DNA from 2 places in the Paenibacillus sp. CB74 genome. Region 1 is predicted to be linked to the other one. Evidence: riboswitches for the same ligand, from Rfam matches in the RefSeq annotation. Region 1 holds a riboswitch; the other holds the start of a gene.
The links. A riboswitch is a leader RNA that binds a small molecule or an ion and turns the genes downstream of it on or off. The one in region 1 is predicted to bind ZMP and ZTP.
Positions count from the first base shown of each region.

Region 2: it holds a riboswitch for ZMP and ZTP, as region 1 does, so the genes downstream of both, ACX9NY_RS26505 (TIGR01440 family protein) here and ACX9NY_RS15300 (GNAT family N-acetyltransferase) in region 1, are expected to answer to the same signal.

Region 1 is NZ_CM146009.1:3,467,778-3,479,921, reverse strand. Features, by position in the region: gene ACX9NY_RS15375 (PH domain-containing protein) at 1-301, shown strand, start outside; gene ACX9NY_RS15370 (Cof-type HAD-IIB family hydrolase) at 377-1,153, shown strand; gene ACX9NY_RS15365 (YHYH domain-containing protein) at 1,265-1,435, shown strand; gene ACX9NY_RS15360 (HAD family hydrolase) at 1,471-2,133, shown strand; gene ACX9NY_RS15355 (NUDIX domain-containing protein) at 2,202-2,726, shown strand; gene ACX9NY_RS15350 (DUF3298 and DUF4163 domain-containing protein) at 2,716-3,384, shown strand; gene ACX9NY_RS15345 (glycosyltransferase family 4 protein) at 3,496-4,656, opposite strand; gene ACX9NY_RS15340 (DMP19 family protein) at 5,085-5,654, shown strand; gene ACX9NY_RS15335 (hypothetical protein) at 5,682-5,966, shown strand; gene ACX9NY_RS15330 (sporulation protein) at 6,121-6,894, opposite strand; gene ACX9NY_RS15325 (cupin domain-containing protein) at 7,079-7,519, shown strand; gene ACX9NY_RS15320 (hypothetical protein) at 7,539-8,087, shown strand; gene ACX9NY_RS15315 (GNAT family N-acetyltransferase) at 8,087-8,626, shown strand; gene ACX9NY_RS15310 (YfiT family bacillithiol transferase) at 8,672-9,196, shown strand; gene ACX9NY_RS15305 (GNAT family N-acetyltransferase) at 9,231-9,746, shown strand; ZMP/ZTP riboswitch at 9,776-9,857, shown strand; gene ACX9NY_RS15300 (GNAT family N-acetyltransferase) at 10,011-10,484, shown strand; gene ACX9NY_RS15295 (VOC family protein) at 10,743-11,126, shown strand; gene ACX9NY_RS15290 (class I SAM-dependent methyltransferase) at 11,335-12,054, shown strand; gene ACX9NY_RS15285 (SDR family NAD(P)-dependent oxidoreductase) at 12,124-12,144, shown strand, end outside.
Region 2 is NZ_CM146009.1:6,018,350-6,030,493, forward strand. Features, by position in the region: gene ACX9NY_RS26490 (L-threonylcarbamoyladenylate synthase) at 1-1,053, shown strand, start outside; gene ACX9NY_RS26495 (manganese efflux pump MntP) at 1,258-1,818, shown strand; gene ACX9NY_RS26500 (low molecular weight protein arginine phosphatase) at 1,877-2,449, shown strand; ZMP/ZTP riboswitch at 2,546-2,627, shown strand; gene ACX9NY_RS26505 (TIGR01440 family protein) at 2,769-3,362, shown strand; gene ACX9NY_RS26510 (serine hydroxymethyltransferase) at 3,581-4,828, shown strand; gene upp (uracil phosphoribosyltransferase) at 5,256-5,885, shown strand; gene wecB (non-hydrolyzing UDP-N-acetylglucosamine 2-epimerase) at 5,936-7,093, shown strand; gene ACX9NY_RS26525 (AtpZ/AtpI family protein) at 7,280-7,534, shown strand; gene ACX9NY_RS26530 (ATP synthase subunit I) at 7,527-7,904, shown strand; gene atpB (F0F1 ATP synthase subunit A) at 7,950-8,768, shown strand; gene atpE (F0F1 ATP synthase subunit C) at 8,847-9,071, shown strand; gene atpF (F0F1 ATP synthase subunit B) at 9,185-9,673, shown strand; gene ACX9NY_RS26550 (F0F1 ATP synthase subunit delta) at 9,670-10,218, shown strand; gene atpA (F0F1 ATP synthase subunit alpha) at 10,235-11,749, shown strand; gene atpG (ATP synthase F1 subunit gamma) at 11,880-12,144, shown strand, end outside.

The sequences.
Region 1 (12,144 bases):
GTGGATTGCAACAAGCAGAGTGATGGAATTTTTCCATACCAGATACACTTTACATCAAAATTTCATTCAACTTCGGACTGGGGCGCTCACTTCAACACTCTTTATCTCCAAACGTGAGAAAGTCATCGAAGTACAGATCACCCGTAACGTGTTACAGCGCTGGTTCGGTGTTGCTTCCATTCACACGGTAAACCGTGCCAAACCTGTCCTGCATCATCATGCACATGACATTCCCCTAGATACGGCGGAATCATTTCAATTATGGTACATGGGACGTACCCAAGATGTCCAGACCCGGTAAATCGCAAGAGCAAGTGCAGGAAGACCGCATCAGGTTATTCTGTACTTGCTCTTTTAATAGAGGAGGAAGGATATTTTGATGAAAGCTGTGTTCTTTGATGTGGATGGTACATTGCTGAGCGAAATAGATCGGAGTTTGTCACCGCGTACAGCAGAGTCGATCCGGGAATTGATTCGTAAAGGCGTTCAAGTCGTACTTGTAACAGGTAGACCCTATAATCTATGCGAAGAATTCAGAAATCTCGGAATTGAGACGATCATTTCGGCTAATGGGGCATTGATCAAAGCAGGTAATGAAGTGATACATAAGTCTGTACTTTCTGCACAGATGGTAAGAGCATTCAGTGAGTTTGCCGAGTTGCAGGGGCACAGTATTTCATATTTTACAGAATCATTTGAGACGAACGGGTTGTGTACAGCAGATGGTCGTGTTACTGATGCCTTAAGAGATACGCTTGGACTCATGGTTTCCCCGGAGAAAATCAGCACGTTGGAACAGGACGTATATTGCATCTGCTTATATGCGGATGAAGCGGAGACGGAGAAATTCCAATCCAGATTTCCTTCTTTCCGATTCGTGAGATTCCATCCGTATGTAGTAAATGTGCTGGAAGCAAGCGAAGTCAGCAAATCGATAGCCGCAGAGAAAGTCCTCAATTACCTGAAGATATCCAAAGAGGATACAATGGCCTTTGGCGATGGGGAGAATGATGTGGATCTGCTAACGTATGCGGGAATCGGAATTGCGATGGGAAATGGCGGAGAACGGATTAAACAAAGCGCCGATTATGTCACCCTGCGAGCAAGTGAAGATGGCGTTACCCATGCGCTGGAGCAATTTAAGGTTATATGAGGATTCTCACATAAAATAAAGATGAAGGATATCCCAATTGTGGATTTTCATGTAGAATGATATAGCACGTATTAAGCCCTAAAGCATAGGGTGTTTATCGAAGGGTGACTTATGAAAAAGGTTGTTATTGTAATTCTGTCTCTTGTTGTACTTGTTGGTGTATCTTCTTCCGCTTATGCTCATCCAGGCAGACTGGATAAGAACGGTGGACATAACTGTTCAGCCAAATCCAAGCAAAAGGGTCTGTGCAAGGGTTATCACTATCATAAAAAGAAAAAATAAGCACTGCTTTACATTCTTGAACAGGGGGAAGAGGAATGAATCATATTAAAGCCGTTATTTTTGATTTGGACAATACAATTCTAAACAGAACGATGACTTTTGACGGATTCACGCAACGTTTAATGAACACTTATTTTGGTCACCTTGAGTCAACTGAAGAGATAAGCAAGCGAATTATTGAACTAGACCAGGATGGTTATAAGGACAAACCCCTCCTGTTCAACGAATTGTTGCATGAATTGCCATGGGCAGAGCATCCGCCACATGCAGAACTGATGGAGTTCTACGGCAGAGAGTATGTACGAAGTTCAGTTCTAATGGAACAGGCGCGAGAAGTCGTTCAGCATCTGCGGGGGAAATATCAAACCGGGTTAATTACCAATGGGCAGACTGATATTCAGTATGGGAAAATCGATCAACTCGGTATCCGGGATGACTACGACCATATTATTGTTTCAGAAGAGGCAGGAGTCAAAAAGCCTGATCCACGCATCTTTCAGCTTGCACTTGATCATTTCGGTCTAACTCCGGAGCAGTGCATCTACATTGGCGATCATCCGGTGAACGATATTCAAGGTGCAGCAAGCGTAGGCATGAGCACCATCTGGATGAAGGTCAACCAACCTTGGCAGGACAGCATCACGATTAGTCCTTTACATACGATTGAACATCTAAGTGAGCTAAAGGAATTGCTTTAGAGGACGGTTAGATAAGTAAAATCTAATATCACAGTTTCGAAAGCGAGGTACATATGGAGATTAGACAGATGGCTACAGCGTTTTTGAGCAATGGCTCAGACATGCTGATGATGAAGAAGGCAGGCAGCAGATTGTTTGATTTTGAATTTTGGGGCGGTATAGGCGGGCATCTGGAGCAAGGGGAACTGAACGCACCCATGACTGCCAGCTATCGGGAGATTGAAGAAGAGACCGGATTCAAGCCAGGGGATATCGAACACTTTCGACTTCGAACTATTCTGTTAGAGGTTAGCGGTGGTGAGATTTGGCAGCAGTTTGTCTATTTTGGAGAGACGAAGCATCGACAATTTGTACCTTCCGATGAAGGAGAGTTATTTTGGATACCGCAAGATGAGGTACTGGATTTACATGCGTCCATTCTGGTCAAAGCGACGCTTAGGCACTATTTACAACAGCCGGGAGCAGAAGACATCTGGATTGGCAACGTTCAGAGCGGAACAGACTTAAAGGGCACTCCACAGGTCATATGGAACAGAATGCAGGAAGCGAAATCATTTGAGCCAAAGGGGGTTATCGATAATATTGAAAGATAGAACTGGAAGAAAAAAATGGAGATGGATAAATTACCTGTTGATCACTGTACTGATTGCTATCATTCTTCCGAGTAGTCATGTAGAGGCAGACAGCACGATTACAGTGAAAACGAAGGTCCAATATTACAAAGGACAGCCATACATACATCTAACAGGTGGAAAGAAATCTGTGACGGATAAGTTGAACAAGACGTTTAAACTCCACGCAGTGAAAGCAGCTCGCCTGGACAAAGAAGAAAAGCAATCAAACAAAGCTTATTTCTACACTACCATGGCCAGTGTAAAATACAATGCAAAAGAAAAGTTGTCTGTAGTATATGAAGATCATGTATACACTGGCGGAGCACATGGAATGGATGCGACAACATCATATAACTATGATTTAAGAACAGGGGAAGAACTGAAGCTAAGCGAGTATGTTAAAGATGATATTCAGATGGAGAAGGTAGAGAGATCCATCTCCAACAGTCTATTAGCCATGTATAATGCTGGAGTTTCTATTTTTGAAGAGAATATTTATGATTTTCAGCTTGATCAAACATCTGAATTCTTTTTGTATGACAAAGGGATTGTCATCCGATTCTATCCTTATGAGGTTGCACCCTATGCTAAAGGATTTGTAGATATCAAAGTCCCATACACTAAATTCAACCAATAGATATATGCAATAAAAGACATGATCCAGTTCAATGAGATCATGTCTTTTTATATCAATATCGTAATATCAATACATAATATGTCTTTAACGAATAAAGTCTTTACGACCAGATCAGGCTGTAATAATCCGATCTTTCGTTTGTCTGTTCCGATGTTCTATAGCTTCCTCATAATCCACGATCAATGTATCAAAAATATGCTCCCACGACCGCTGTTCAGCCAGCTTTCTGCCTTCCAGTCCCATCATCCTCAATTGGTCCACGTGATTTCCCCAGAGACATATCTCCCGAATCAGTGCATCAGCCTGACCTGGCTCGAACATTACTCCATTACGGTGGTGGGATACCAGATCTTTTACACCTCCGGCATTGGCCGCCACCACAGGAAGCCCTGAAGCCATCGCTTCCAGCACCACATTGCCAAATGTCTCCGTAGCGGAAGGAAACACAAACAGATCTGCCGAAGCATACATAACAGCAAGGTCTTCCCCGTGCATATAACCTGTAAAGGTGACATTTGGTGGGGAGTGCAGACGCATTTTGGGAAGAGATGGGCCGTCACCAACGATAATCCAGTGTACACGGGACTGCATTTCCTGGGGCAACTGTTGCATCGTAGTCGTGAGCGTAGCGATATCTTTTTCCGGGGCAATGCGTCCAACGTAGAGTAAAATAAGGGGAGCAGTGATGTGGTATCGTTCACGGATATCCGAGCTGCGTTTATCAGGGGAGTACAGGTTGCAATCAATTCCGCGAGACCAAAGCTTCAGACGCTGAATGCCTTGGACTTGAAGGGTGTTTATCGTTTCCCGAGATGGGGCAAGGGTTGCATCACAGGTGCGGTGGAACCATTGGATATATTTCCAATAGAGAGGGATCATGCTTTTCAACCGGTAATATTCGAGGTAACGATCAAAGTGGGTATGGTAGGAGACAACATGTGGAAGGTGATGTTTGAGCGCATACCTCAGGCCAAGCAGCCCCATATTAAAAGGCGTGGCGATATGCAGCAGATCGGGTTGAAAGGTTTGCAGCTGCTTATGAGTGTCTGTTCTGTTGGGTAGTGCAATGCGGCATTCAGGATACAGAAAAAAAGGGATGTTGGCAACCGATCGGACTTGAGTCTCATGGCTTCCTTCAATGATGGAGTTCGGAGTAAACAGCAGATGTTCAATTCTTCTGCGGTTCAGATGGTTACTCAAGCGGTGGAGCGTGCCAGCAACACCATTGGTTTCCGGAAGATAGGTGTCTGTGAACAAGGCCAGGCGCATCATTACCCCTCCCATGACTCGTGATGCCAAGATCATAACAGCGGAACATTTTCCCGAGGTCAAGTGCATGTTAACTTGACGATATTCCCTGTAAATTTGATAACAGGATAGACAATACTAACTACTATAAGTTCAACTTATATAATGTATTCTGCTATGATGTAATAACGTGTCGGCGTAGTTGAGCTTGATATTTACACGATAACGGAGAGGACAGAAAAAAACTGAAGAAGCGGAGCTAAAAGCTTTCTGCAAGAAAGCTGCTTCGGAAGCATACACTTCGCCTTTATCACTGGAGTTTCCCCGTTAATAAAGGGAATGAGAAAAATCTGGGGATAACAGCGAGCGGAAGTTTATTCTGGCCGCGTAGTGGTCCAGTGTAAAAAAATCGTTTAACTATTCAGATAGAGAGATACAGGAGGCAGAGAAAGATGAACAAGTTACAAGAAGAACTGCAGGAGTTGTTACCACTCGATCAGTTTGAAGAGATGTCAGGTGAAGAAGTGGTGGGGAGTGTTGCCATGGACCTTTATCGGGCTGAATTCGCAACGATTCGAGAGAGTGGGCCGGAACTTCCGCAAGTATTGCGAGATATCATTCTAATCATCGATCTGGATACCGAGCTGTCCATGAACGGTATGACCGGTTTCCTTGAGAATGCCAGCGGGCAGTATCTGAGTGAGACGATAACAGCTATGGAACGGATCGGCAATGATGCAGATGCCGTGATCCTGAAGAAGATAGAGCAGATGTTGTCCGAAAGCGGCGTAACGAACGGGCAATTGCGAGATAATGTGAATGGCCTGTCTGAAGATGACATTACGACAAGCCTGCAAACGCATGGGGAACAGATTCATGAGGTATTGCAGGAGATTGAATTGGAAGCCGCGAATTTAAGCATGCAAGCAGATAACGAGGAAAGCTTCGACTTGCTGTATCAGTATGTGGATGCCAACAAAGGTCTGCTGAAAAAGGAGATGCAGCATTTCTTGTCTAATTGAATGGGAAGAGGGGGCGAAATGACAAACATGAACAAAAGATTAGCAACGGAATCCGTTCTGGTTACCCTGTTATTCATCATCGGTTTTGCAGCTTGGAATGTTGTGCAAGGCATGATCATGACCATGAATTACGCACCTGATCTGACAAACACCGCTTCTTCCGTTACCCCATTGCAATCCAAGGTTGCCTTTGGAACTATGGTTCGATGGGATACAACATCCATGATTATTGCTGTTGCCGGGTTCATTTTGCTCGCCGCTGCATATTACGGTCTTCGATCAGGAATGCAACGCTGGACACAGCGTTCCTGAAGGTGTGTCCTCGTAAGCTACATGTCTGTCCCATGTTCCTTACGCTGTCTTTGCACGGGGAGAACTTCGAAGTCTTATTACCCGGAAAACCAAAAACCGTCCTTCATCAGATTTATCTGATAGAGGACGGTTTTATTTTTTCACAGACTACAGACTAGATATGTTTGGAAATAACCTCTTCCAGTCCTTGAGCGACAGAATGTGCACCCCGTGCCAGATGCCTTTCATACAGATGCAAGCGGACAAAACTTTCATCCGTCCCCATGGCTTCGGAGAATATTCCACTGAGCCCACGAGCACGGCGGTCGATCTGTAATAACAGTTCGAGCGAATCGCCCATTGGATAGAACAGGACTTCCAACTCATCCAGATGTCCACGGAACTTGTTTGTTGGTACATATTCGAATTCCTGCACAAATGGCAGATTTCCGCCAAGCTTCGGCGCATAGTCGTTGGTCACTTCACGCAGCTTGAAGCCAAGAATATCGATCGCATCGAGCACAGTATTCATGTCTTTGCTAGGAACAACATGCAATCTGTCACGGTCTGATGGGTCCACCGCGCTTGAGATATCGAGCCCCGTTTCTACCCAAACTTCTGCACGATGCAGTGTAATCGGCAGGTTTTCTGGCAGGTCAAATGAAAATTCTTTCTCCAATTTGGCTCCAGGCTGTAAAGTAAAACCTTCGGTGAGCAGGTATTTGGCGATAATGGCTGTTTCTTTTACTTTGCGATCATCGTGCTCCCGTATGTAATGGGTTTTGATTGAAAGATAGATTCGATCTACGTTCTGTTCCACATCTCCACCTTCAATGTACACAACCCCTGAGATGATTCCTCCAGGCGTGACTTCTGGTGTATGCAATTCCGTATTTACTTTGGCTGCTCCAACACCTACACTGGCTAACATTTTCTTGAAAAATGACATGCGCTCAACCTCCAGATCAGATGGTTTTATTATAGGGCAAACATACGACTTCGACCTTAATACGGAAGCTGGGAGAGAAGCGTTTCAAATTTTGGCAAAGATATTCGCATATTCAAACAGGAGATTCGCTTAGTCGATGTCGAATGTTAGATTAAAGGGATTTTTTGTCAGGAGATGAAGACAATTGAACACAGAATTTTCAGAACAGAAATATGGTGAGACCGGTGTCAAAACCAGCTTTGAGCAGATGGCGAATGGGGAACAGAAATATAAAATGATATCCGAAGATGGCAGTTATTATTGCAGAACCGTTGCTTCTTCCCAGGGAGCATGGCAAAACAGTCATGTACATATCAGTCTAACGGAGTTTTATGTGGTGCAATCCGGATGGATTGCTTATGCCAGTTATGGAGACGATCAGGTGTTTTCCATTCGAGTGATGCGTGAAGGAGAGCATATTATTGTCCAACCTGGAGTGCACCACAATATATACATGTCTGCACATAGCACGATCCATACAATCAAACATGGATTGAATACATCCAGTGATTGGATGGCATCCCCTGAGTTGGATAGGTTAACTCAATCTGTAACAGAGAAGGAGCTGCTCCAGAAGTATGATTAACCAGACGGGAGGCAGACAGATGCGTAAAAGAACAATATTGTGGATTACGGGAATAACGATCATATTCTTGGTGACTCTGCTCATCTATAGCTATGTTATTCCAAGTGTGAATGCCAAAGATGTTGTGATGGCAGGTACCATCAGGCAGATTGATACGGATGCAGTTGAGGTAGAGTTAGAGATAACGCGAAAAAGAGAAGACAAAGATCAACATATGGTGTATCCCGTTGTCCCGGGGTGGGGAGGAGCCACATTCACTGAAGAACAAGATAATGCGTGGTACGTGCCTTCGTCTGTTGGCAGCTCCTATCTTGATCAAGTCATTCTGGAAGAGTATCTGAAGGTGCAGGGGAAAACGAGGAAATCAGCTGAGAATCTGATAGGGTTTGCAATCCCTGATGAGATGGGGAGTTACAAGTTGAGGTTTACGCTCAGATCCTTGGATGGAACGACTCAACCGCTTGAAAATCCCATCGTGTATTATGTTCACAACGAGCAGTTGTTGGGGAAGGATCTAAGTTGGGTTACGGGTGAAAATCTGGAGATCATTAAGGAGTATGCAGAGTGATGAGTGTATATGAATCAAACGGAATCACCGTACGTTTCTTGGAAACAGAAGATGAACACCAGCTGGTGAAGTGGCTGACTGACCCGGAAGTCCTTCAATACTATGAAGGCCGTGATCGGCCGCATGATCTGGAGCAGGTAAGAGAGCATTTTTACAATCAGGATGATGATGCTACCCGTTGTATCGTTGAGTATGCAGGAAGTCCCATAGGATACATTCAGTTCTATAAGCTTGAGGAAGAAGAACGAACGGAGTATGGTTATGGAGACACGGATGAGATCATCTATGGAACGGATCAGTTCATTGGTGAGATAGATTATTGGAACAAAGGTATCGGAACATTGCTGGTGCAATCCATGCTGGCCTATCTCATTCATGAAAAACAAGCCCGTAAAGTGGTTATGGACCCTCAATCCTGGAACTTGCGAGCGATATCCTGTTATGAGAAATGTGGTTTTCAAAGGATTAAGCTGTTGGAGAAACATGAGCTGCATGAAGGGCAGATGAGAGACTGCTGGCTCATGGAATATGCACGTTAGAATATTAAGAGCTATTTTCATCATACAAACAAGGAGGAATAATGGATGGACGAACGATTTCCGATAGGCCCATTTGTACACACGGGTGAAGTTACTTTGGCGCAGCGGGAGAAGTGGATTCAGGACATTGCTGAGCTACCTGAACGCGCGCGAGAAGCGGTAAAGGGGCTGAGTGAAGAGCAATTAAGTCTGCCGTATCGAGAAGGTGGATGGATGCTCAAACAGGTCATTCACCACATGGCAGACAGCCATATGAACAGTATGATTCGTTTCAAGTTGGCACTGACAGAGGATACACCTACAATTCGACCGTATTATGAAGAGCGTTGGGCTGAACTGAGTGATTCAAGGGACCTGGATGTTGAGTTCTCACTTCAAATTCTGGATGCGCTCCATCGTCGGTGGGTGGTTCTGTTAAATGCACTGACAGATGCGGATTATGCCAAACAATTCTATCATCCCTCATCTCAAGAAACGACGAGATTGGATTATAATCTGGGCATGTATGCTTGGCATGGCAAACACCATGTTGCTCATATTACATCGCTTCGAGATCGACTGGAAATTTAGTTAGGATAAATATCTTATTAAGGAGAATTCATTAATGACTGTACATATCAGATTATTAAATGAGAGTGATCCTGTAATTATATCCAAGGCGTTTCAGGAGCAGGGGTGGGGGAGATACGCTGAGCAGTATCTTCATTACTTGGCTGAACAACAGAATGGGGACCGTGTAACCTTGGTAGCCGAGTTGAATGGAGAATTTGCCGGATACGTGAATGTATTGTGGCATTCCAAATACCCTTCTTTCAGGGAACAAGGCATTCCCGAAATTAACGATTTTAATGTGCTGATCAAGTTCCAGCGCCAAGGTATTGGTTCACGGTTGATGGACCGCGCAGAGGAAGTTATTTCGGAACGAACGGATGTAGCAGGTATTGGTGTAGGCGTATTTTCCGATTATGGCAAAGCGCAAGTTTTATATGCCCATCGCGGATACATACCGGACGGTCATGGTGTTCACAGACACGATCATTACATTCAGCCAGGTGAAGAAACGATTATGGACGACGATGTTGTACTTTATCTTACGAAGAAATTAAGAGGCATACAATAGTGTGAGTGATGGATACTGGTTGTTAAATATCGATTGTGTGTGACTGGCGTAAACGTGGAGTGAACCACGAGGAAGCACATATATTATATGCCGTACGCCTGGGCAAAGTGTTTGATCTTTTGATCAAACACTTTATTTATTATTCGGGTACGAGAGGACGGGTGGCGGCAATGAAAATGGCGTTTGTTTTACTTGATGGAATGACAAGCATGGATTTGGCTGGATTCTATGAAGCTGTGATCTTTAAGGGGAGGGGGTGGCAAGATGACTATTCGTCTTTTTCAAACGATTGATCAGCCAGCAGTGCTGAAAATGATGACGGATCATAATTTTCAATTCCCTTCGTTTATACGCGAACAGTATCCTGCGCGCTGGGATTTATTTTTAAATATGATGGATGAACGGATCAGTGCTTATTATGTCATGGTTGACGAAGCAGATGTTGTCATAGGTCATGCTGGTTATATCTTTCAGCCTACGGTTAACCGATATGAAATCGTTGGCGTTGTTACGTGTAAATCACACCTTCGACAAGGTGTAGCACGTACACTAATTACTGAAATATGCATGAAAATAGCTGGATTTGGATGTAGTGATATCATGCTTTACACACTTGATCATGCAGAAAATGAAGCAGCGCTCGTATTTTATGAACGAATGAATTTTCAAAAGGAAGGTATTGATATGAATTATTATACCTCGGGATTCCATAGGCTGGCTCTTGTCAAAACACTATAAGTAACTTCAAGAAATCCATTTTACTCAAAATCTGATCTTGATTTGTTAAGCTAATTTAACCTATCTGCATAGTGAAGGGGAAGCTCCTATTCTCCAAAGTAGGATCGCTACAACGGTCTGATCTGAAACTTCGATCAGAGCAGTGTAATGCCAAAGAAAGATAATGAAAAAGCTGTCCTGCATGTTATACTCTATTGGAAGTTGAGGAATGATAAGCAGGATGTTGAGAGATTAGATGATCAGAGGAGTGAATGATGCATGTTTAGCAAAGTCGGCCAAATTATGTTGTATGTCAACAATCAGGATGAATCACTGGCATTTTGGACGGAAGTTGCAGGATTCCACATTGTGGATGAAGTAAACCTCGACGAGGGCATGAGATGGATTGAGATTGCGCCTACCCCAGATTCGCAGACGAGCATTATTCTCCATGACAAAGAGTTTGTCGAGCGGATGTCGGCGGGTGTAAATCTGGGTACACCATCATTAATGTTCTTTACCGAAAATCTGGATCAACTATATGCTGACTTGTCTGGAAAACATGTAACGGTTGGAGAGATTGTCGAGATGCCAACGGGGCGTGTCTTCAACTTTGCTGATAACGAAAAAAATTACTTTGCAGTCATGGAACGGGCGAAGTAAACTGTAACTCATAACAGCTACAATTGTTAGCGATCGACATCCAAGTCGGTCGTTTTTTTGTTGGAAAAATCTTATATTTCAAAGTAGAAAAATAGAGGATTAATGGTTAAAAATGTTATAATAAAGTGTAGCTGATTTAATGAAAATGACGAGGGATGAATGATCTAAACTGAAGGTTCGGATGGAGGATTTAAGGAGGAATGTGGTAGTGGAAAAAACGATTAAAAGTGTACAGGATCTATATGATATGCTCGATGCAGACTTCAGATCTGCCAAGCAATTTTGGGAGCCTTTCTATGAGGATCGGAACAGACCCATACCCTTTTTCCCAAACAAACCGGATGAGAATCTGGTAGCGTATGTGAACGCAGGTTTGCTGGCAGGTGGCAAGGCACTGGAACTGGGTTGTGGTCCAGGCAGAAATGCATTGTATTTGACCCGCCAAGGATATCAGGTAGATGCTTATGATCTTTCCAAGACAGCTATTGCCTGGGCTAAGGAGAGGGCGGCAGAAGAGCAACTGGACGTACATTTTGAATGTCGCTCCGTGTTCGAACTGGCCCCGCAGCAAGAATATGATCTTGTCTACGACTCGGGTTGTCTGCATCATCTGCTACCTCATCAGCGGATTCCTTACATAGAGATGATTCACCAAGCGCTCAAGCCCGGAGGATACTTTGGGATGAGCTGTTTTGCTCCTGGTTTTGGCGGTCAAGGTGGGCCGGAGAGCGTCATGGATGATTGGCAGGTATATCAAGAGAAGTCGATGAAAGGCGGACTGGCCTTTACGGAGGAAAAGCTCCGTTATTTACTACAAGATCCATTTGAATGTGTGGAATTACGTCCTATGAAGGCGATGGGCCAGGATGAGAATTGTTTTGGATTACCCATTTTGTGGGTGACCATGTGGAGAAAACCGGGCGTGTAGTTATAGAGTTATAAAGTCATAGGGTGGAGTTTAACTAATACTGCATTGAGCGAGAGAAGGCGGGGGAATATGAGACAGAGGTATTTTATC
Region 2 (12,144 bases), 2.6 Mb from region 1:
CAAAGGGCGCTCGCCGACTTGCAGGCTGCCGCAGCCTGTCTTCATCAAGGTCAGACGGTGGCCTTTCCGACCGAAACGGTCTACGGCCTGGGTGCGGATGCGCGTAGCACGGCAGCCGTTGAGGCTGTATTTGTCGCCAAAGGCCGACCTTCCGACAATCCACTGATTGTGCATATCGCGCACCGTGACCAGTTGGACACTCTGGTCACGGAAGTGAATGAGACAGCGGAAGCGCTGATGGCGGCCTTCTGGCCGGGACCGCTGACGCTGGTGCTGCCGGTTAGGCCGGGGGCGGTGTCCCCGCGTGTCACCGCCGGTCTGGATACGGTGGCCGTGCGCATGCCGGACCATCCGGTGGCCTTGCAGTTGATCGCGGCGGCGGCATGCCCTGTGGCTGCGCCAAGCGCCAACCGCTCCGGGCGGCCAAGCCCAACACTCGCGTCTCATGTGCGCGAGGATCTGGATGGCCGCATCGGCGGCATCGTGGACGGCGGTCCCACCGGGGTGGGCGTCGAGTCCACGGTGGTGCAGGTCGGTGACGACGGTACCGTCACCATCCTGCGCCCTGGCGGCATTACGGCGGAACAGTTGTCCGCCGTTGCCGCCCGTGTCGCCACGGACCCCGCGCTACTCGCGGAGGGGGCCGTTGGCGTGGGAAGCCCGGCGCCGCGCTCGCCGGGCATGAAGTACACGCACTACGCACCCGCAGGGGCGCTGTGCGTGGTGGAGGGGCCGCCCGCAGCGGTGGCGGCCTGGACCAGTGCCGCCCTCGCAGAGGCGGCGCAGCGCGGAGAGCGCACCGCCGTGCTGGCGTTCGCCGAGCACGCGGAGCAGTACCGCGCCGATGCCGTGTTCTCGCTGGGTGACGCCAGCGAGCTGGAGGAAGCAGCGCGCAGGCTATACGCCGCGCTGCGCAGCTGCGATGAGCAAGGCGCCACATATATTGTGGCTGAAGCCTGCTCACGCGAAGGGCTGGGAGCAGCCGTCATGAATCGGCTGCTCAAGGCGGCGGGTAACCAACTCATTCAAGTTGGCGACCCACAGCCCTCCTAAGCTCTCCTGATCATACAGTCAGGAGAGCTACGCACTCTTTTCCAAAACAAATCAATTAAAACATCGCATCCACCTGCCTACAATCTAGCCTTATGTATCATGGAGATGGAGTACATCCGTCGTCGTTTACCTTTCATCGGTCATGTTTAGGTCCTTGTCCGCATATCGTGTACAAGAACCTTTACGTGACTTGGGGGTATGGGGATGTGGGATGTGTCTGCCCATGTAGGGCAGTTGGTAACCATTTTGATCATGGCAGTTGCACTTGGCCTCGATGCGTTTTCACTTGGGATCGGAATTGGCATGAAGGGCATTCGGCTAAGGGATGTATTGCGAATCAGTACAGTAACGGCGCTATTTCATATCATCATGCCGCTCATCGGTATGTATATGGGCAAATACGTCAGCTCGCTGCTCGGTGACATTACGACGTATGCAGCAGGTGGATTACTTGTTCTGCTGGGTGGTCATATGATTCTGAATGCATTCCGTGAAGGCGATACCAAGCTGGTGGACCACCGTTCCCTGCTCGGCGTTATACTGTTTTCCCTCAGCGTAAGTGTGGATTCGTTCTCCGTTGGCGTTTCCTTAGGGATGTTTAGCAGTGATCTGATCTTAACCGTACTGGCTTTTGGCTTTTGTGGCGGGGTGATGTCGGTGATGGGTCTGCTATTAGGCCGTCGGGTGAGTCAGAATCTCGGGGATTATGGTGAGGCCATTGGTGGCGCAATCTTGCTTGCGTTTGGACTTTTGTTTATATTTTAGAATAAAACTTGAGATATCCTATCATTCGCATCATATGTAAAATGGGGAGGCTAACACAATGAAACATATTTTATTCGTATGTACAGGCAATACGTGCCGCAGCCCCATGGCAGAGGGGCTTTTGCGAAAGTTGGCATCGGAGCGCGGCATTCAGGTAGAGGTTCGTTCCGCAGGTGTGGCAACTACGTCGGGTATGCCAATCTCCCGTCATGCGGAAGCTGTTCTGAGAGATCATAACGTTGAAGGTCCACCTCATTCCACTCAACTAAGCGCCAACCTGGTAGGTTGGGCGGACCTGGTTCTTACATTAACACGGAGTCATAAGCAGCATGTTATGCAGGTATTTCCCGACTCTGTCCACAAAACCTATACATTGAAAGAGTATGTGGAGGACGACGAGCAGGTATTAAGAGATGTTCAGGAATTGGACAGCCTGTTTGCAACGCTGGAGATGAAACGTGCCCTTGGGCAAGAGATCCTGGCATCGGAGCGTGAGCGAGCCATTGAGATCAGACAACGCATTCCTAGTTTCGACATCTCCGATCCATTTGGTGGGAGTCGTGATGATTATAATATCGCTGCGGCCGAGATTCGGACGGCATTGGACCGGCTTTTGGATAAGCTGGGATAATTCTGATCCTGCGGGGCAGGTTAGAGAAACAGGACACGTGATGTAAATTAACCGTTGATTTTAAACGCGGGTTGTTTTATGATGAAGGGGAAAACAGGGATCCGGTGTAACTGGCGACGAAGTGGGCATAACCACGATGGAGCACCGGAACAAACGGCCGGTCGCCTGGGCAAAAGAGCAATTCTGCGTTACCCGCAGACTGCTCTTTTTTTCGTCTTTCATCTGATTATTCGCTATAATAGATCCTGAGATGCCGTGCAAGAATACGAAGGACAGCCAAGAGACAGCGGGCATGATTTTATCGGGAGGCGATGATAGGATGACTATAGAGTTAGATTCAGAACAACCCGGATTGCAGGAACAGACCGCATCCATTCTGCATGAACTGGCGCTTGCCGGACAGCTTGGGCCTGGACAGATCGTTGTGATCGGTACAAGCACAAGTGAAGTTGCAGGGGCACGGATTGGTACGAGTGGTGCTATTGAAGTGGCGCAACAGCTTCTTGCGGGTATACGCGAAGTGCAGGAGGAATTCGGTTTTGATACCGTATTCCAGTGTTGTGAGCATCTGAACCGTGCGCTGGTCATGGAACGTTCTGTGCTGACTCGTCTTGGATTGACTGAGGTTGGTGCAGTACCCGTGCCCAAAGCCGGAGGTTCAATGGCATCCGCAGCATATCGTTCGCTGACCGATCCATGCCTGGCTGAACATGTGCAGGCCCATGCGGGACTGGACATTGGGGAGACGATGATTGGCATGCATCTCCGGCATGTAGCCGTACCTTTTCGTACAGCGCTCCGCTATGTTGGAGATGCGCGTGTGACCACAGCGTTGACTCGTCCGAAGTTAATTGGCGGCGAACGCGCGGTGTATCGTATGGAAGAACAACCAGATTCAACATTTTGTGACTAACATATAAAGTGAGACTAATTAGGTTACACTCCTGACTTTGATTGCATCACCATCTTCCGATCGCTGTTATCCCCAGATTTTTTATTCCCTATTTAAAAGGGGAAATCCGGTGATAAAGGCGACCACTTCGTTTCTTCAGATTGGTGTTGCACTCGCCGTTTTCGTGTAAACATTAGTTTCACTTTATAACTTCACTTATAACTGGGAGGAATTTAATCATGGAACAATTGCGCAAGAATGACCCGGCAGTACTGGAAGCGATGAATCTTGAACTGAAGCGTCAACAGAACAACATCGAACTGATTGCATCCGAGAACATCGTGAGTGAAGCAGTAATCGAAGCATTGGGATCTGTACTGACCAACAAGTACGCTGAAGGCTATCCAGGTAAACGTTACTATGGCGGTTGTGAGCATGTGGACGTAGTTGAAGACATTGCGCGTGATCGTGCCAAAGAATTGTTCGGAGCAGAACACGTGAATGTTCAACCTCACTCCGGCGCACAAGCGAACATGGCAGTATATCTTGCAGCGTTGAAACCTGGTGATACTGTACTTGGTATGAACCTTGCCCATGGTGGACACCTTACGCACGGTAGCCCGGTTAACGCTTCCGGTTTGCTGTACAACTTTGTGGCATACGGCGTGCAGGAAGATACATTCCTGATTGATTATGATGAAGTGCGCAAAGCGGCTTTCAAACACCGCCCTCGTCTGATCGTTGCAGGTGCAAGTGCATATCCGCGTACCATTGATTTTGAAAAGCTGGCTTCCATCGCCAATGATGTAGGTGCTTTGTTCATGGTGGATATGGCTCATATTGCAGGATTGGTTGCTGCTGGTTTGCATCCAAACCCGGTTCCACATGCGCATTTCGTAACAACAACAACACACAAAACGTTGCGTGGACCTCGTGGTGGTATGATTCTGTGCCGTAAAGCATGGGCAGCAGCGATTGATAAAGCGGTATTCCCGGGTTCCCAAGGTGGTCCTTTGATGCACGTAATTGCTTCCAAAGCGGTAGCATTCGGAGAAGCTTTGCAACCAGAGTTCAAAACATATGCACAGAACGTTGTGAAAAACGCACAGGTTCTGGCTGAAACACTGATCGCTGAAGGCTTGAACATCGTATCCGGTGGTACAGATAACCACTTGATGCTGATCGACACACGCAGTGTGAACATCACAGGTAAAGAAGCTGAGCATGTACTTGATTCCATCGGTATTACCGTGAACAAAAATGCAATTCCATTCGACCCTACAAGCCCGTTTGTAACGAGTGGTATTCGAATTGGTACACCTGCTGCAACTTCCCGTGGCATGAACGAAGAAGCGATGGTTGCCATTGGTAAGATCATTGCCAAAACGTTGAAAAATCCAAAAGATACGGCGAAGCTGGATGAAGCGCGTGCAGAAGTGACTGCACTGACAGACCAATTCCCGCTCTATACCGACCTTAAATACTAAAAACTTTGCTCATGCTGCTTTCTTTTGAGTGTTCTTAATGTACACACGCAGACGGAGCAAACCGAAAGAACCTGAAGAAGCGTAGCGCTCGCCTTTATCCCTGGATTTTACCCCTTATTAAGGTGGTTCAAAAAAATCCGGGGATAACAGCGATCGGAAGGTCATTCGGTTTGCGGAGCATCTTTAGTGTTTACACGTTTTTGAACATACTCAATGACATAACAGCAGGAGCAAAACAGGACCGGATGGATCATTTTCCGGTCCTGTTTTTTATAGGATTCGGTATTCTGTAATGATTGGGTGCCCTTTGATGGTGTAATTCGTTGTTGGTGATGATATAATATACAGGATTTATCGAGCCCATGAATGGTGGCTAGGTATATTTGGAAATGCTGAACATGAAGAACTTACCGGAGGGACAAATTAGATGGGAAAATTAGTAATATGTGATCACCCTTTGATTCAACACAAACTGACGTTTATACGCGACATGCGTACGAATACGAAAGATTTTCGTGAATTGGTGGATGAAGTGGCAACGTTGATGGCTTATGAGATTACAAGAGATGTTGAACTGGAAACGATTGATGTACAGACACCTGTAGCTGCAACACAAGGTAAAGTCATCTCTGGACGCATGCTCGGACTGGTGCCGATTCTGCGTGCAGGACTCGGAATGCTGGATGGCGTTGTAAAATTGTTGCCAGCCGCAAAAGTTGGACATGTTGGTCTGTTCCGTGATCCGGAAACACTGCAACCGGTAGAATACTACACCAAACTGCCTACAGACGTGACAGAGCGTCAATTGATCGTAATTGATCCGATGCTTGCAACTGGCGGTTCGGCGATTGCAGCTATTGACGTGCTCAAAAAACGTGGCTGTACCCAAATCAAGATGATGAACCTGGTAGCAGCACCGGAAGGCGTTAAAGCTGTACAGGATGCACATCCTGATGTGGATATCTATGTCGCAGCACTGGACGACCGTCTGGATGATCATGGTTATATCGTTCCAGGACTTGGCGATGCAGGAGACCGTCTATACGGCACTAAATAAGCATATCTCATGCTTGTAATCGGAACTTATAGAAAAGGGGCTTTGCTCGAATGTCCAAGAAAATTAAAGTCATGACGATCTTCGGGGTGCGTCCGGAAGCCATCAAGATGGCTCCGCTTATTTTGGAATTGCAAAAACACCCCGAGTCTATTGAATCTATTGTTTGCGTAACTGCGCAGCATCGTCAGATGTTGGATCAGGTTCTTGAAGTTTTCGACATTCATCCCGATTATGATCTGGATGTGATGAAAGACCGTCAGACATTGAATGAAATTACGATTCGTGTATTAGGCGGTCTGGAGCCGGTATTGGCTGAAGCGAAGCCGGATATTGTGCTGGTTCACGGGGATACATTAACTACCTTTGTAGCAAGCTATGCAGCATTCTTGCAGCAGATCCAGGTAGGACATGTGGAAGCAGGACTTCGGACGTGGAACAAGCTTTCTCCATATCCGGAAGAGATGAACCGTCAGCTGACGGGCGTACTGGCAGATCTACACTTTGCGCCTACGGATTGGTCTTCTTCCAATCTTGCCAAAGAAAATAAATCAGAGTCTAGTACGTACGTCACAGGCAACACGGTAACAGATGTGTTTCAATATACAGTACGGGAGGACTACACACACCCGGTACTTGATTGGGCCCAAGGCAAACGCCTTGTGCTGATGACAGCTCATCGCCGTGAATCTCAAGGCGAGCCTCACCGCAACATTTTCCAGGCCGTCAAACGGATTGCCGACGAATTTGAAGATATTGCCATCGTGTACCCGGTGCATCCAAGTCCTGCTGTGAAGGAGCCGGCTCACGCGATTTTGGGGAATCATCCCCGTATTCAATTAATTGATCCACTAGACGTGGTGGATTTGCATAACTTTTACCCGCATACTCACTTGATTTTGACCGATTCAGGCGGTTTGCAGGAAGAAGCACCTTCGTTTGGTGTGCCTGTGCTTGTATTGCGCGATACGACAGAGCGCCCGGAAGGTATTGAAGCTGGAACGCTGGAACTGGTAGGTACCGAAGAGGAACGTGTATATGAACGGACCAAAGCTTTGCTTACAGACAAAAACCTGTATGCAAGCATGAGCCAGGCTGCTAATCCATACGGTGATGGACATGCTTCGGAAAGAATTGTCAATGCGATTCTGCACCATTTTGGTGTAAATAGTGAGCGTCCGGAATCATTTCACAGAAAATTCAAAAAATAATACAATTTTTCTGACGGATTTATAAAGGGCATAGCATACAGTTAAACTGTACGGTTTACGCGGGTTTATGGGCTTTGAGGGTCTGTATTCCCGTCGTTTTCCCCTTTAAAACGCTAAAATCATTCAATTGACAAAGGCTCTCATCATTCAGTAAAATTAACTGGGATTGCAAGGGTGGCGTGGAAAATGGCCGATTCGAACAAACCAAATTCATCCCGTAACCATGACGATAATGTATGGAAAGCGATGGGGCTCGTGACAGCTTTTGGGATCGAGATTGCCATTCTCGCTGTTGCCGGATATTACGCTGGCTCCTGGTTGGACAAGACCATTGGAGGTAACGGAATATGGATCGCCGTAAGCGTTCTCTTTTTTCTTGCGGCAGGCGGTGTAAGCATCTACTTTATCGCGAAAAAATTCATGGGGGAAAGTGATGAGTGAACTAACCAGATACCGCAGATCGATGACTGTTTTCATCATGTACTTTCTTATGATTTGTTTTCTCGCAGCGGCCTTTATGCCACGTGTGGAGACAATTGCTTTGGGACTAGCCCTGGGTACAGGAATTAGCTGGATCAATGCATTTTACTTGGGCTACAAAGTAAGGAAAATGTCTGATGATGCGGCAGAAGGTAACTTGAAGCGTGTGAACCTGGGATTTTTGACAAGAGCGGCACTCGCTGTGCTCGGTATATTCATATCGATGCGCTTTCCGCAGTACTTCAATACATATGCGGTTGCAGGCGGTCTCGTCATTGCACAATTTTCCTTACTGATTATAGGGATTGTCCATTCCCGCAGAGCAGAATGAAGTTAAGGGCTGCAGCTTTCAAGTCGAGAAAGGGGTGAGAAAAATATGCATGAAGCTCCAATTATTATGCTTGGCGGATTTCGACTGGATCTATCGGTTGTGTTGATGCTGGTAGTTACAGGTGCCCTTGTTTTTATTTTTGCTGTACTGGCCACACGAAGACTATCCGTTGAAAACCCCGGCAAGCTGCAAAATTTTATGGAGTGGGCAGTAGAATTCGTCCGCAATCTGATTTCCAGTACAATGGATATGAAGAAAGGTAAACATTTTATCTCTCTCGCTCTTTCCATGATTATGTTCATTTTTGTAGGAAACATGCTCGGACTTCCGTTCCAAGCGGTAACTGCAGTGGACAGCGCAGAACATGCGCAAGTGTTCGGTAAACCGATTGTTACAGCGGTGGAAGCGTTTGAAGAAGCGCATGCCAAGGACCCTGAAGCACACCCACACGTTGAACTGGCTTGGTGGAAATCACCGACAGCCGACTTGTCTGTAACGATGGGACTCGCTCTCGTAGCGTTCCTTGTATCTCATGGACTGGGATTGTTCCGCAACACCAAAGGATATCTCCAGCATTACCTTAAGCCATTCGCCTTGTTCTTGCCAATCAACTTGATTGAGACGGCATCCAAGCTGTTGACACACGGTATGCGTCTATTCGCGAATATCTTCGCGGGTGAGGTACTGATCGCAACGATCCTGAAACTGACCACATTCAAAGTGTTTGGTGCTATCGCAGCAATTCCGTTATTAATGGTGTGGCAAGGCTTTAGTATCTTTATCGGCGCGATCCAGGCATTTGTGTTTGTTATCTTGATGATGGTGTACATTTCACAGAGCATCGAGACGCACGACGAGCATTAAGTTTCAAGCCCTACGAAGAATTCTTCACCAGGCTGAACAATAAAAAATTCGATTTATCATTTTAAGGAGGATATACAAATGGGAGCAATGGCATTAATCGCAGCAGCAATTGTTGCAGGACTGGGCGCGTTTGGCGCAGGTATTGGTAACGGTATGGTAATCAGCAAAACGGTGGAAGGTATTGCCCGTCAACCGGAAGCAAAATCCACTCTTCAAACAACAATGTTTATCGGTGTAGGTTTGATCGAGGTATTGCCGATCATCGGTGTGGTACTCGCGTTCATGTTCTACGGTATGGCTTAATTAAATTTTAAAGGTTTGGCGGGGAAGGCCATAGCCATCCGCGCCTTCTTTTTAGGTAATGTCCGTTCTAACGGATGACGTTTCAAGGATACCTCCAGGAAGGAGTGAACAGATTGAGTTTCATATGGGAAAATACGCTTCTTGCGATTGTTGCATTTGCAATTTTATACTGGCTGCTTAGCCGTTATGCCTTCGGGCCTTTGTTCTCCATTATGGAAAAACGTCGTGAACTCGTGATGACGCAGATGAATGAGGCTGCACAGACTCGGGAACAGGCCATTGCCTATGTGGAGGAACAAAAACAAGCTCTTGAGCAAGCACGTAAAGATGCTTACGACATCATTGAACAGTCCAAACAAACGGGTGGCAAACAAGCTGAATCGATTTTGGCTGATGCGAAAGCTGAAGCTAATCGTCTGAAAGACGATGCAGTACGCGAAATCGAGAGCGAGAAGAACAAAGCAGTCGCAGCACTTCGCAGCGAACTGGGTACAGCTTCCGTTCAGATTGCATCCAAATTGATCAAAAAAGAAGTTGAGAACGGTCCTGCACAAGAAGAGCTTGTGAACCAATACCTCAATGAGGTAGGAGGCCGACAATGAGCCGCGATACGATTGTTGCCAAGCGTTATGCGAAAGCATTGTTCGAAGTTGCTCTTCAGCAACAGCAGGTGCTTGAGGTTGAACAGGAACTGGTTGCAGTAGTCAGTGCATTGACCGGAGATGCAGATATCGAGAAATTTATCGTATCCCCTAATATCTCTGATGAAGCCAAGCAGAACGTGATTCACTCAAGTCTTGATGGCAAGGTATCCGATTCAGTCCTTCGTACAGTCTTGTTGTTGATTGAACGCGGACGCGTTGAATTGCTGGGAGACTTACTGAATGATTATCGGAAGATCCAAGGTGAGTCGCTGGGCATCGCTGATGCACGTGTCTACTCGACTTATGCGTTGAATGATGAAGAAAAAGAAGCGGTAGCCCGTGAATTCGGTGGCCGTGTGAATAAAAAGATTCGTATCGAGAACATTGTTGATCCGACTCTGCTGGGCGGATTGAAAGTCGCCATTGGCGATACGATCTATGACGGCAGCTTGGCTGGCAAGCTCGAACGTCTTGAGCAGTCTTTTAACAGACGAGTACAGTAGATTGGGGTGAGGACACTTGAGTATCAAACCAGAAGAAATCAGTACATTAATTAAGAGCCAAATCGAACAATACAAGACCGATATCGATGTAGTCGAAGTCGGAACGGTAATCGAGGTTGGTGATGGTATCGCTCGTGTTTACGGACTTGAGAACGTCATGTCCAACGAGTTGGTTGAATTCCCAAGCGGTGTTATGGGACTCGCCATGAACGTGGAAGAAAGCAATGTCGGTGTCGTTATCCTGGGACCTTACTACGATATTCGTGAAGGTGACCAAGTGAAACGTACGGGCCAAATCATGCAAGTGCCTGTAGGCGAAGCATTGATTGGACGCGTTGTGAACCCGCTCGGTATTCCAGTGGATGGCAAAGGGCCGATCGCTACAACGGAATTCCGTCCGGTTGAAGGTAAAGCACCAGGCGTAATGGATCGTAAATCGGTTCATGAGCCGATGCAAACAGGGATCAAAGCCATTGATGCCATGGTTCCAATCGGTCGTGGACAACGTGAGTTGATCATCGGTGACCGTCAAACAGGTAAAACATCCATCGCAATTGATGCGATCCTGAACCAAAAAGGTAGCGGCATGAAGTGTATCTATGTGGCTATTGGTCAGAAACAGTCTACGGTTGCTCAAGTTGTGGAAACCCTTCGTCGTAAAGGCGCAATGGAGTACACGATTGTTGTAACTGCAGCAGCTTCCGATCCATCACCACTGTTGTACATCGCACCGTATTCCGGTTGTTCGATGGGTGAGTACTTCATGTACAAAGGCGAGCACGTTCTGGTCATCTATGATGACTTGACCAAACAAGCCTCTGCATACCGTGAGCTTTCCTTGTTGCTTCGTCGTCCACCGGGCCGTGAGGCTTATCCGGGTGACGTCTTCTATCTGCACTCCCGTTTGCTGGAGCGTGCTGCGAAGCTGAATGATGAACTTGGTGGTGGTTCTTTAACCGCACTGCCGTTCATTGAAACACAAGCTTCCGACGTATCTGCATACATCCCAACGAACGTAATCTCCATCACGGACGGACAAATCTTCCTGGAAGCTGACTTGTTCAATGCTGGACAACGCCCGGCGATCAACGTAGGTATTTCCGTATCCCGTGTCGGTGGTTCTGCTCAGATCAAAGCGATGAAAAAGGTTGCAGGTTCCCTGCGTCTCGACCTCGCTCAATATCGTGAGCTTCAAGCGTTCTCCCAGTTCGGTTCCGATCTGGATAAAGCGACTCAGGCTCGCCTGAATCGTGGTGCGCGTATGATGGAAATCCTGAAGCAAGGTGTTAACCAGCCTCTGCCTGTAGAACAACAGGTTGTCAGCTTGTACACTGCGGTTAAAGGATTCCTGGATGAGATTCCAACAGGTGATGTTACTCGTTTCGAGCGTGAGTTCCTTGCGTTCATGGAGAGCAGCCATCCGGAGATTCTTGCATCCATCCGTGATACTAAAGAATTGACTGCAGACAACGAAAATGCACTGAAAGGTGCAATCGAGAAGTTCAGAAAGAGCTTTGCTGTCTCTGTCTAAATAAATGATTGCAGGTGCGGAGTTGTCTAACCGATTCCGCATGTCTGCATGTAATACGTTGACTCTGTCAAAACAGGGTTGTGCTTACGATGTAGTTTTGACTCTGTCAAAACTTTAAGGTGGTGAAATCATGGCAAAAGGCATGCGCGAAATTAAGCGGCAAATTAAAAGCGTACAAAGCACCAAGCAGATCACCAAAGCAATGGAGATGGTAGCTGCTGCAAAACTGCGTAAAGCGCAGGAAAAAGCGGAAGCAGCCCGTCCTTATTCGGAGAAACTGAAAGAAGTTGTAGCGAGTATTGCATCTAGCACGCAAGGCATACAGCATCCGATGCTGGAGAGCCGTCCGGTCAAAAAAACAGCTTATCTGATCATTACATCGGACCGTGGTCTTG